DNA from 3 places in the Microbispora sp. NPDC049125 genome. Region 3 is predicted to be linked to each of the others. Evidence: predicted binding sites of a transcription regulator. Region 3 holds the regulator's gene; each other region holds the start of a gene.
The links. The regulator LexA, encoded in region 3, represses DNA repair genes until DNA is damaged. The targets are predictions, from matches to a motif close to TCGAACANNTGTTCGA.

Region 1 (3,977 bases), on a different contig from region 3:
CGCGGCGAGGAGCACCACCGCGGCGACGAACAGGCCGATGGTCGCGCCGGCGGTCCAGCCGTCGGACTCCGCGCGGGTGAAGCCGTAGACGAGGGAGACGAGGCCCAGGGTGGCCAGGACGACGCCGGGGATGTCCAGGTGGTTGGCGTTGCGGCTGCCGACCGGCTCGCGGACGACGAGCACGGCGCCGGTGGCGGCGACGACGGCGAAGGGGATGTTGACGAAGAACGTCCAGCGCCAATCCAGGTACTCGGTCAGGAGGCCGCCGAGGATCAGGCCGACGGCGCCGCCGCCGCCCGCGATGGCGCCGAAGATGCCGAACGCCTTGGCACGCTCCCTGGCCTCGGTGAACGTCACCGCGAGCAGTGACAGCGCGGCCGGCGCCAGCAGCGCGCCGAACGCGCCCTGCAGCGCGCGGGCACCGAGCAGCATCCCCTCGTTGACCGCGGCGCCGCCGAGCGCGGAGGCCGCCGCGAAGCCGATCAGGCCGGTGATGAAGGCGCGCTTGCGGCCCCACAGGTCCGCGATCCGCCCGCCGAACAGGAGCAGCCCGCCGAACGCCAGGGCGTAGGCCGTGATCACCCACTGGCGGTTGGCGTCGGAGACCCCCAGGTCGGCCTGGGCGGAGGGCAGGGCGATGTTCACGATCGTGGCGTCGAGCACGACCATCAGCTGGGCCATTGCGATGAAGGCGAGGGCTTTCCAGCGCCGGGGGTCCGGTTGGACCTGGGCTGTTTCAGGCATGGATTTACTCACTAACGGTGTGGAGAGAAGCAACTGGCAAGAGCGAGGTGGAAATGGAGAGCTGGGGGGCTCAGGCGCTCGCCGGTGTGATCAGTGGTCGTTACGGAGGTCCTCGAAGGTCGCCGCGGCTCCGGGCAGGGCCGAGCGCGCCGGAGCGCGAAGGCCGTCGAGGAAGAGCTGGAGGTGGCGGTGGACGAACCTGTCCAGGCTCACGCGGGTGGTGCCCGGGAGCGGGCGGGTGAGCTGCGCGATCGCGATCATGACGTCGCCGGAGGCCACGTCGGGCCTCAGCAGGCCCGAGTCGCGCGCCCGGTCCATGATGCCCTGCAGGGCCCGCTCAAGGCGAGCGCGTTTCTCGGCGAGCTGCGCGGCGAGGGCCTCGCAGTCTTCGGAAAGGATCGGGCAGAGGGCGCCGATCCGCTCCTCGGTCGCGCCGTACGCGAAGCGCCGCAGCGCCTCGAACGCGTCCTCCTCGTCGGCGAGCGCCGACTCGGCGAGCTCGATGGTCCGGTTCATGACCTCAAGGGTCACCTGGCGAATGAGTTCCGAGCGGTCGGCGAAGTGCCGGTAGATGGTGGCGTTGCCCACCCCGGCCCGCCGGGCGATCTCGTCGAGTGTCACGTCGGCCCCATGCTCCACGAACGCCTCACGCGCGGCCGCCACGATCCGTTCCCGGTTGCGCGACGCGTCCGCCCGCAGCCGAGGGCCGTGGCGCCGCTCGGCGGTCGTGCTCATGGTGCCCACAGCGGCGCTCCTTTCTGTCATCCGTCGTACGAATCGGGGAATGAGTCCCCACTTCGTGGATGTAGGAGCAAACCGGGAAGTCGTCCCCGGATATTTCGGGAAGTCGCTGTGGGCTGTGTCACATTCCGGTCGCCGCCTGACGACGGGGTGACGGGCGGGGCCGATGGAGCGGCTCGCCGGTTCGCCGGCCGTCGGGGCAGGACACCGCTATCCGAGCAGCTTGCCGATCGTGTCGGCCGCCAGGCCGGGGTCTTCGGCGCTCTCCTGGCCGTCCGGGGACCACAGGAACATCCACCCCTCGTTGGCGGGCGTGGCGAACACGATCGTCTGCTTGCCGGTGTGCGGATGCCAGATCCACAGCACCGGGTCGTCGTCGCCGAGCATCCTGCCGCCCAGGCCGCGCTCGGGGAGCCGCTCGGCGAGCGCCTCCAGGTGGGTGCGGCGCTGCCGGCCGTACGTGCTGGTCCCCGTCACGTCGCCGCCTTCAAGAGGAGATCCGGCTTTGGTACCAGGATCGCCGCAGGTCAGCGGGCTGGCAACCATGACTGGGTAACGCCCGGGAATGTAGCGCGGCGGTTGGGGTGCCGATCGCCCCGCCGTGTCGCCCCGTTCCGTAGGTGATCGAACAGTCGTTCGGCTATATTGAAGTGGTCGCCGCGGAGCCGTCGCACGCTCCGGGCGCCTCGCCAGGCGGGGATGCGGGAAGCTCCGGAAAATGTCAGTGGCACCCCGTAGCTTTTCGGTGACTAGCAGACGACGACCCTTCCAGGGGGCACCCAATGGCAATCAACGACCGCGAGAAGGCCCTTGACACCGCCCTCGCGCAGATCGAGCGGCAGTTCGGCAAGGGCTCCGTCATGCGCCTCGGCGACGACGCGCGCGCACCGGTCGAGGTCATCCCGACCGGCGCGATCGCGCTCGACGTCGCCCTCGGCATCGGCGGCTACCCCCGCGGGCGGATCGTGGAGGTCTACGGCCCGGAGTCCTCCGGTAAGACCACGGTGGCCCTGCACGCGGTGGCCAACGCCCAGCGGGCCGGAGGGATCGCCGCCTTCATCGACGCCGAGCACGCCCTCGACCCCGAGTACGCGAAGAAGCTGGGTGTCGACGTCGACGCCCTGCTGGTGTCGCAGCCGGACACCGGTGAGCAGGCCCTGGAGATCACGGACATGCTGATCCGCTCCGGCGCGGTCGACATCATCGTCATCGACTCGGTGGCGGCCCTCGTGCCCAAGGCCGAGATCGAGGGCGAGATGGGCGACAGCCACGTCGGCCTCCAGGCCCGCCTGATGTCGCAGGCCCTTCGTAAGGTGGCCGGCGCCCTCAACCAGACCCGTACGACCGCCATCTTCATCAACCAGCTCCGCGAGAAGATCGGTGTCATGTTCGGCTCGCCCGAGACCACGACGGGCGGCAAGGCGCTGAAGTTCTACGCGTCCGTACGGCTGGACGTGCGGCGGATCGAGACGCTCAAGGACGGCACCGAGCCGGTCGGCAACCGGACCCGTGTCAAGGTCGTGAAGAACAAGATGGCCCCGCCGTTCCGCCAGGCCGACTTCGACATCCTCTACGGGTTCGGCATCTCCCGTGAGGGCGGCCTTATCGACATGGGCGTCGAGCACGGCTTCGTGCGCAAGGCCGGCGCCTGGTACACCTACGAGGGCGACCAGCTCGGGCAGGGCAAGGAGAACGCCCGCAACTATCTGAAGAACAACCCCGACATCGCCAACGAGATCGAGAAGAAGATCAAGGAGAAGCTGGGGATCGGGCCGCGCCTCGACACTCCCAGCGAGGCGGCCCCCGCCGTTCCCGCCCCCGCCCCAGCGGCGTCCACCCGGGCGGGCAAGTCGGCGGCGCCCAAGCCGGGTGACGTCTGAGCCCAGGCATGAGGAGCGACGAGACCCCCGGCCCCTCCGGTGACGAGATGGGCCCGGGGGACTGGGCCTCCGGTCCCTGGGGGCAGGCCGATGGCGACTCGCCGAGGGCGGCCGCCATCGACGCGCTGCGCGAGCAGATCCGAAGCCGCGAGGCCGGCCGCTCAGCGGGCGCCGCCCGCCGAGGCGCCCCTTTCCGCGCCGCCTCCTCCAGCGCCGCCTCGGTTGACGCCGGCTCGGCTGGCGCTCCGGCGTTTGACGTCGCCGCGTTTGACGTCGGCTCCTCCGGCGGTGAGCCGGCGCGCACGTCCGGCGGTCGAGGCACGAAAGGCGCGGGCCGGCGCGGCGCGGGCGGCCGGCGAGGGCGTGGCCGCCCGACCGACGAGGCTCAGCCGTTCCCCGACGACGGGGAGGGCGTGGACCGCGACGGCCTGAGTCGTGAGGGCGTGGACCGCGACGGCGGCCGGGGTCGTGAGGGCGGCGCGGGCCGGGGCCGCGGGCGCCGGGGAGGACGCGAGGGATGGCTGCCCGACGGGCCCCAGGAGGGCTCGGCGGCCAGTCAGGGGCCGGACGCCGACCCCGAGGCGGTGGCACGCGCCATCTGCCTGCGGCTGC
Region 2 (3,977 bases), on a different contig from region 3:
ACCGGGAGGTGACCACGGCCTGGGCGAGGAATGTGCCCAGCACCGCGCCCAGCACCGCGACGAGCGCCGAGAGCTTGACGCTCCCGGTCAGCGCGGTGAGGTACGCGCCGTGCACCGAGTCGGTGAGGTTGGCCGTGCTGAACGTGCCGCCCCGGCTGAAGGTGCCGCCCAGGATCACCAGGAGCGGCACGCCGAAGATGAGGGCGATGAAGGCCAGCAGCGGCACCGCCGCGAGCCAGGTCCGCGACCTCGTACGGCCGCGCCGGGAGGCGGCGGCCGTACGAAGAGGGGTGTCGGCTGCCGACATCAGCCCGAGACCGCCGCGCCCCAGCCGGCCGCCAGGGTCTCCTTGGCCTTGTCGACCTGAGCGGGGGTGGGGAACGTCGGGGTGCCGTCCACCTGGGGAAGCTGCGCCACCAGGGCGGCGTCGGCGCTTCCGTCGGCCTGCATCGCGGGCAGCAGCACCGGGCGGGCGAAGCCCTTCAGCCAGAGGTTCTGGCCCTCGGGGCTGTAGAGGAACTCCTCCCACAGGCGCGCGGCGGCCGGGTGGGGGGCCGACTTGCTGATCGCCTGGGAGTAGAAGTTGGCGTACTTGCCGTCAGAGGGGATCGCGACCTTCCAGTCGACGCCCTTGGTGGCGAACTCCTTGGCGTAGCTGGCCTGGAGGTAGTCCCAGTCGATGGTGATCGGCGTCTCGCCCTTCTGGACGGTCGCCGGGGTGGCCTCGACGGGGGTGTAGTTCCCCGCCTCCTTCATCTTCTTGAAGAAGTCGATGCCGGGCTGGATATCGTCGAACGAGCCCTGGTTGGCCAGCGAGGCCGCGTAGACGCCGGCGAAGGCGGCTCCGGCCTTGGTCGGGTCGCCGTTCAGCGCGACCTTGCCCTTGTAATCCGGCTTCAGCAGGTCGGCGAACGACGCGGGGCAGGTCTTGACCCGCTTGGCGTCGCAGCCGATCGAGACGTAGCCGCCGTAGTCGTAGTACCAGGCGCCGGTGGACTCCTTCTGGCCGTCGGGGATCTTGTCCCAGGTCTGCACCTTGTAGGGGGCGAACAGGCCCTCCTGGGCGCCGCTGAGGGCGAACGCGCTGCCGAGGTCCAGCACGTCGGGGGCGCGGTCCTGGCCCTTCAGGGTCTTGACCGCGTTGATCTCGTCCTGGCTGGAGCCGTCGGGGTTGTCGCTGTTGATCTTGATGCCGTACTTGGCGGTGAACGCCGAGATGATCTCGCCGTAGTTGGCCCAGTTGGGGGGCAGCGCGATGACGTTGAGCTGGCCCTCCTTCTTGGCCGCCGCGACCAGCGCGTCGAGCCCGCCGAGGTCGGCGGCCGAGGTGGCCGTCGCGGCCTTGGAGCCACCCGACCCGGCGGAGCCGCCGGTCTCCGCCGAGGGAGCCGCGCCGCAGGCGGCGATCATTGATGTGGCTATGGTGAGCCCGGCCACGAGGCCGGCAGTCCGTGCGGACAAGGGGTTCCTCCCACTGTGGTACGTGGATCGAAAGTAAGCGAACTTGTACAAACAAGCCAGACCAAGTAAGTCGCATATCTATGTCGGTCGAGTGAACGGGAAGGGTCCATGACGGTGGCGCGTTACGAACAGATCGCAAGTGAGCTGCGGGACGAGATCGTCCGCGGCGACTACCCGATCGGCGCCCAGCTGCCCTCCGAGACCGAGCTGGCCTCCCGATATGCGGTCGCCCGAGGGACGATACGTCAGGCCGTGGCCGTCCTCGCGGCCGAGGGCCTGGTCGGGTCGCGGCAGGGCGCCCGGCGGATCGTGCTCGGCAGCGAGCGCAGCCAGAGCTTCGCGGAGTTGCACAGCTTCGCGCAGTGGGCGCGCTCGATGGGCTACCGGGCGAGCGGCTCCGTGCTGTCCTCCCGCCGCCGCGCGTGCACGGCCGCGGAGGCCGAACGGCTGTCGCTCACGCCGGGGGAGGAGATTCTCACCGTGCTGCGGCTGCGGCGGCTCGACGGCGAGCCCGTTCTCGTCGAGCGCACCGTCTACGCCGGCTGGATCGCCCCGGCCGTGGAGAAGCTCGATCCGGAGTGCGAGTCCGTCACCCAGGAGCTCTACGAGTCGGTCGGGCTGGTCTTCGCGTACGGCGAGCACCTGATCGACGCCGTGGCCGCCGGGAGCGACGACGCCCGCCTGCTCGGCGTACGCCGCGGCAGCCCCCTGTTACGCCAGCGCCGTACGACGACGAGCCAGGAGGGCCGCCCGGTCGAGTGGTCCGACGACCGCTACCGCGCGGGCAGCGTCACCTTCAGCATCCGCAACTCCACCTCCGCCAACCCCCTCGTCCGCCGCGCCGGCGACTGATCACTGCCGTCCGGAGACAGTGGGCATGTCCTCGCCTGTGGGAACGCCGAGCCCGTAAAGCCGGATGTCGACATCGAGATCGGCGAGTTTCGCGAAGATGAGGGGACGGACCCGGGCCCAGGGGAGGCCCCCGTTGCCGCAGCCCAATGGAGGGATCGCGACACTCCGGACATCAAGTTCGACGAGGAGTCGAGCGAGATCGTCCAGCCCTGCCTCGATGTCGTCCAGACGTGACGGTTGCCGCCAATGGCGCTTCGTGGGGAAGTTGAGCACCCATCGGTCACCATCGCCCAGCCGTACGGGGAGAACGCGGCCAGGCTCGACACGGCCGTCCGCGCAGGCGTCCGCGTAGGCGGCGAAGACATCCGGGAAGGCGCGCTTGAACTGCAGGGCGATGCCCTTGCCCATGACGCCGACGGTGTTCACGGTGTTGACCAGCGCCTGAGCGTCGTCAAGCAGCAGGTCGCCGGTGGTTTCGGTGATCAAGCGTTTCGCCCCCGTCTGACGTCGTCTCTGCTCCTGCCCGGCCGCCGAGCCGTTCACCTCCAGAAGTATCAGTGCCGTCCGACATTCACGGTTCCGGCCTCGGAGGCGTGGGAACGGCAGTGGGGTGCGCTCCGGGGCGGTGCGGCAGGCCGGGAGGAGCGCGACGGGCCTCCGGGGGCATGGTTCCAGGCATGTCGCGACTTGCGTTCGAGCAGCTGGGAACGTATGTTCGAAGTAGCGGCAATTCTGTCCGAATTTATCCGCCCGTCTTCCCCCGGGTGGCCACGACGCCACATCAGGGAGAAGGAGTCTTGAGCAGACTTTACGGCGATCCGATCGAGGTGTGGGTCCGGGACGGGCAGCCTGCTCAGTTCGTCTGGCGCGACCGGCTCTACGCCGTCCGCGAGGTCCAGGATCACTGGGTGGTCGCCCGCGAGTGGTGGAAGACCTCGGACGCCGATCCCGGCGAGCGGCGCTTCTGGCGGGTGGAGGCCGCGTCGGGCAAGGAGGTGGGGACCTACGAACTGCGGTTCGACACCGCAAGCGGCGGCTGGCTCCTGCTGAGGGCCTGGGATTGATGGGAACGCTCCATCGCCCCCGGCTCCCGGTTCGCGGGCCCTCACCGGGCCCCCGGGGCTTCCGGCCGGCAACGCTCCATGTGGCGGGAGGGCTCTCCTGATGGCCTCCTTCGTCCATCTCCACACGGCCTCGGCGTACTCGCCGCGGTACGGCACCGCCTTCCCCGACGCCCTGGTGCGCCGGGCGGCCGAGCACGGCATGGACACCCTTGCGCTGACCGACCGCGACGGCCTCTACGGCGCGATCAAGCACGTCCGGGCCTGCCACGAACGCGGGCTCACCCCGGTCGTCGGCGTCGATCTCGCCCTCGACGGCGGGGGCGACACCCGGGGACGGCGCGGCGAGCCGGCCCGGATCGTCGTGCTCGCCCGCTCCGGCGGGTGGGCCGCCCTATGCCGCCTCGTCACGGCCGCCCACCACGCGGGGGAGCGGGGTGAGCCGCACGTCACGCCGGGGATGGTGGCCGAGCACGCGGCGGGCCCGGACGGCGAGCCCCTGCTGGCGGTCATGCTCGGCCCGCGTTCGGGGGTCGGGCGGGCGGTGGCCGAGCGGCGCGACGACCAGGCGCGCGCCCTGCTCGCGGCCTGGCGCTCGGTCGT
Region 3 (3,977 bases):
GCAGGCGCCCCGCCACCATCCGCCGGTTGCGGTCGAGGACCGTCAGCACCTCCTCCAGCCACGGGCCGCCGTCCCGCCACGCGGCGATCGTCGCCTCCACCCCGAGGACGCCCGGGGCGCCGTACACGTGGGGCGGCCGCCCGCCGAGGGCGTCCCTGACGGCCTTGGAGCCGAGGTGGGCCACCGCGCAGCGCAGACCGCCCATGTTGAACGCCTTGCTGGCCGAGGTGAGCGTGACCGTGCGCCCGGGCAGGATCGTGGCGAACGGGATGTGCCGCGCGTGCGCGTACGTCAGCTCGGCGTGGATCTCGTCGGCGATCACCAGGCTGCCGTGACGCTCCGCGTACCCGGCCACCGCCTCCAGCTCGGCCCGGGTGAAGCAGCGGCCGGACGGGTTGTGCGGGTTGACGAGGAGCACCACCGGGGCCGGCTCGGCGGGGAGCTGGAACGTGCCGTCGGCGGCGACCGGGATGGGCAGCAGACGCCGCCCCATGCCGGTGATCGTGGTGAGGAAGGGGTCGTAGGCGGGGACGTGCGTCGCCACGGCGTCGCCGGGGGAGGTCATGACGTCCAGCAGCACCTGGAGGGCCTGGTTGACGTCGGTGTACGGCCGGACGTGGCCGGGGTCGGCGTGCCAGCCGTACCTGGTCTCCATGCGCTCGGCGAAGGCCTCCGCGAGGGGAGGGCAGTTCGGGATGTCGAGCCAGGCGGGATAGCCGAGATCGGTCTTCAGGCGCCGCGTGACGGCGTCCACCACGGCGTCCGGCGTAGGGAAGTCCATGTCGGCGACCCACGCGGGGATCACGTCCGGAGCCGCGTGGGCCCACTTGATCCCGTCACGCGTCCGGGCGGCGTCAAGGGTGAGCGAGTCGAAATCCACCCGACTCACCCTATTGCGTCCGCAATGAGTAGCTTGGCGGCTCCGCGGCGGCGGCCGTACCGGTGGCCGCGGAGCATCGCCGCTACAGCTTGCGCAGGACGGCCGTGACCTTCCCCAGGACGGTGGCCTCGTCACCGGGGATCGGCTCGTAGTTCGGGTTGTGCGGCACCAGCCACACGTGCCCGTCCTTGCGCTTGAACGTCTTGACCGTGGCCTCGCCGTCGATCATGGCGGCGACGATGTCGCCGTTGTCGGCCACCGGCTGCTGCCGTACGACCACCCAGTCGCCGTCGGCGATGGCGGCCTCGATCATCGAGTCGCCGGTCACCTGGAGCAGGAACAGCGTGCCCTCGCCCACGAGCTGCTTGGGCAGGGCGAACACGTCCTCGATGCTCTGTTCGGCGAGGATCGGGCCGCCGGCGGCGATGCGGCCGACCAGCGGGACGTACGCCGCGGTGGGGCGGTTGAAGCCGCTGTCCTCCTCGGTGGCGTCCGGGTCGACCCACAGCACCGGCTCGCCCGGCAACCGGACCTCCAGAGCGCGCGGCCTGTGCGGGTCACGGCGGAGGTAGCCCTTGCGTTGCAGTGCGGTGAGCTGATGCGACACGCTGGAGGTGCTGGTCAGCTGGACCGCCTCCCCGATCTCCCGCATCGACGGCGGATAGCCGCGCTGCTGGACCGAGTCGCGGATCACTTCCAGGATCTTGCGCTGCCTCGGGGTGAGACCAAGCGAGTCGCGCCTGCGAACCGCGAGGTCGCCGACGGCCTCCGCCTGCTCACTTCGGTCACTCACGATGCCACCTCTCAATCCGTGTTCCTCAGGTCGCTCAGAGCGACCGTACCGCGATTAAAGATCATCATCAAACAATTGTTCGATTTCCACCGGAAATCGCAACCGCCTGTCATCCGCCCACATCGTACGTGAGTTCGATCGACATCGTGTTCGATTTCCCGATCTTCGTCAAGTGGTGTCGGCCCAGCTCAGAAATGCCGCCGAAAAGCGACAGAAAAGCGGAGAGGCGCGTTCGTGAGATCGCCGGCGCCCGATCGGCGCTCAAGTCCGTCGAGGGCGGAGCCGGTGAAGCGTCGTCGCCGAGGTGCGCCGATCCCGCGGCCGACCGGCGCATCGTGGTTTCAGCCGCCGCCCGAGGTGAACGCCGCGGCGTGGTCGCGGGCGAATTCGACGACGTCGCGCGGGGGGCGGCCGAGAAGGCCGGCGACCGTGCCGGTGGTGAAGTCTCCCCAGCCGGAGGCGTACGCCTGCGCGTACTCCTCAAGCATGTCGGCGATCCATCGTGGAGCGCCGTGGCCGAGCAGCGCCGTGCGCCTGGTGTCGTCGCCGACCGGCAGGTACGTGACCGGCCTGCCGAGGGCGAGGCCCAGTCGGCCGGCGACCTCGCCGAACGTCAGCGAGCGCGGGCCGGTGAGGGTGTACGTCGCGCCGTGGTGGCGATCCGGGCCGTCGAGGAGCACACGGGCGGCGCACTCGGCGATGTCGCGGGCGTCGATCATGCCGATCCGCGCCGAGGCCATGTTCAGCGAGAACGTGCCGGTGGCGGCGATGTCGCCCGCCTCGTTCAGCAGGTTCTGCATGAACCAGTGCGGACGCAGGATCGTCCAGCGCATGCCGCACACTTCGAGCTCCCGGTCCGACAGCGCGTGCAGCCTGCCGCTGCGGTTGGGCGCGTCGTGTGCCGCGCCGACGACGGACAGGCGCACGACGCGCTCCACGCCGGCCTGGCGTGCGGCCCACAGGGCGTTCATGGAGTTCTCCGGGGCGCGCGGGTCGTTCGGGGTGAGCAGCCACACGTCCCGCACACCCTCGAAGGCGGGAGGCAGGGACCGGGGGTCGCCGAGGTCGCCGACGAAGACCTCGGCGCCCTTTCCAGCCGGGCCGTCCGCCTTGGACTTGTCGCGGACGAGAGCGCGAAGGTCCACATCGGCCCCGCTCAGCGCGTCCATCAGCGCGGTGGACACGGTTCCGGTGGCTCCGGTGATCAGTACGGTGCGTGACACGCTCAATCTCCCGTGGTGGTGGGGATGCGGACCGGAATCGGGTCGCAGGTCTTGGCGGGCCTGCCCGCCGCCCGGTTGACGGTGACGCGTTCCATGGCCCACAGCGCGACGGTCCCCGCCGAGAAGGCGGCGCCGAGGACGCACACGCCGGCCCAGCCGCCGTGCACCCAGGCCACCGAAGTCAGCGCGGAGCCCACCGCGCCGCCGGCGAAGAAGGAGGTCATGAAGGCGGAGTTGATCCGGTTGCGGGCCTCGGGCCGGAGCGCGTAGAGGACGTTCTGGTTGCTGTTGAGCACCGCCTTGTGCGCCAGGTCCAGCACGATCACGCCGGCGAACAGCCAGACCAGCGAGTGCGCCCCGGCGGCGATCGCCGGCCACGACGCCACCAGCAGGACCGTTCCGGCGCCGGTCACGATCTGCACGCGCCCGCGGTCGGCCAGCCGCCCCGTCACCGTGCCGGTCAGCGCGCCGGCGGCGCCGACCAGGCCGAACAGGCCGATGGCCGACTCCGTCCAGCCGTACGGCGGCCGCACCAGCAGGAAGGTCAGCGCCGTCCACAGCACGTTGAACGAAGCCAGGCTCAGGGCGGCGATCCCCGCCCGCCACCGCAGCAGCGGCTCGTACCGGAACATCGCCACCGTCGAGCGCAGCAGGCCGGGGTAGGACAGGCGCCCGCCGTCGCCGCCGAGCCGGGGCAGGAAGACACGCAGCAGCACGGCCATCAGTGCCATCAGGCCGGCGTCGACCCAGTAGACGGTCCGCCATCCGCCCAGCTCGGACAGCGCTCCGGACGCGGTGCGCGCCAGCAACGCGCCGAACAACAGCCCGGTCATCACCGTGCCGACCACCCGGCCACGCTCGGCCGGCGCCGCCAGCGTCACCGCGAACGGCACCACCACTTGCGCTCCCACGGAGGTCAGCGCGGTCAGGGCCGTGCTGACCATGAGCACCGTGCCGTTGGGGGCGGTGGCCGACATCAGCAGAAACACCACGGTCGCCGCGTAGAGCGACACCGCCAGCCGCCGCCGCTCCACGAGGTCGCCGAGCGGCACCAGCAGGATCAGCCCCAGCGCGTACCCGC

Region 1: the regulator LexA is predicted to act here: its motif matches at 2,110-2,125, upstream of recA (recombinase RecA).
Region 2: the regulator LexA is predicted to act here: its motif matches at 3,017-3,032, upstream of AB0B72_RS16420 (DUF6504 family protein).

The regions. Positions count from the first base shown of each region.
Region 1 covers NZ_JBEZDW010000021.1:21,178-25,154, forward strand. The annotation lists gene AB0B72_RS23440 (MFS transporter) at 1-744, opposite strand, end outside; gene AB0B72_RS23445 (TetR/AcrR family transcriptional regulator) at 835-1,479, opposite strand; gene AB0B72_RS23450 (hypothetical protein) at 1,696-1,962, opposite strand; gene recA (recombinase RecA) at 2,268-3,365, shown strand; gene recX (recombination regulator RecX) at 3,413-3,977, shown strand, end outside.
Region 2 covers NZ_JBEZDW010000012.1:99,936-103,912, reverse strand. The annotation lists gene AB0B72_RS16440 (ABC transporter permease) at 1-307, opposite strand, end outside; gene AB0B72_RS16435 (ABC transporter substrate-binding protein) at 307-1,461, opposite strand; gene AB0B72_RS16430 (GntR family transcriptional regulator) at 1,570-2,313, shown strand; gene AB0B72_RS16425 (macro domain-containing protein) at 2,314-2,799, opposite strand; gene AB0B72_RS16420 (DUF6504 family protein) at 3,111-3,377, shown strand; gene AB0B72_RS16415 (DNA polymerase III subunit alpha) at 3,478-3,977, shown strand, end outside.
Region 3 covers NZ_JBEZDW010000011.1:47,119-51,095, forward strand. The annotation lists gene AB0B72_RS15345 (MalY/PatB family protein) at 1-880, opposite strand, end outside; gene lexA (transcriptional repressor LexA) at 963-1,676, opposite strand; gene AB0B72_RS15355 (SDR family oxidoreductase) at 2,015-2,896, opposite strand; gene AB0B72_RS15360 (MFS transporter) at 2,899-3,977, opposite strand, start outside.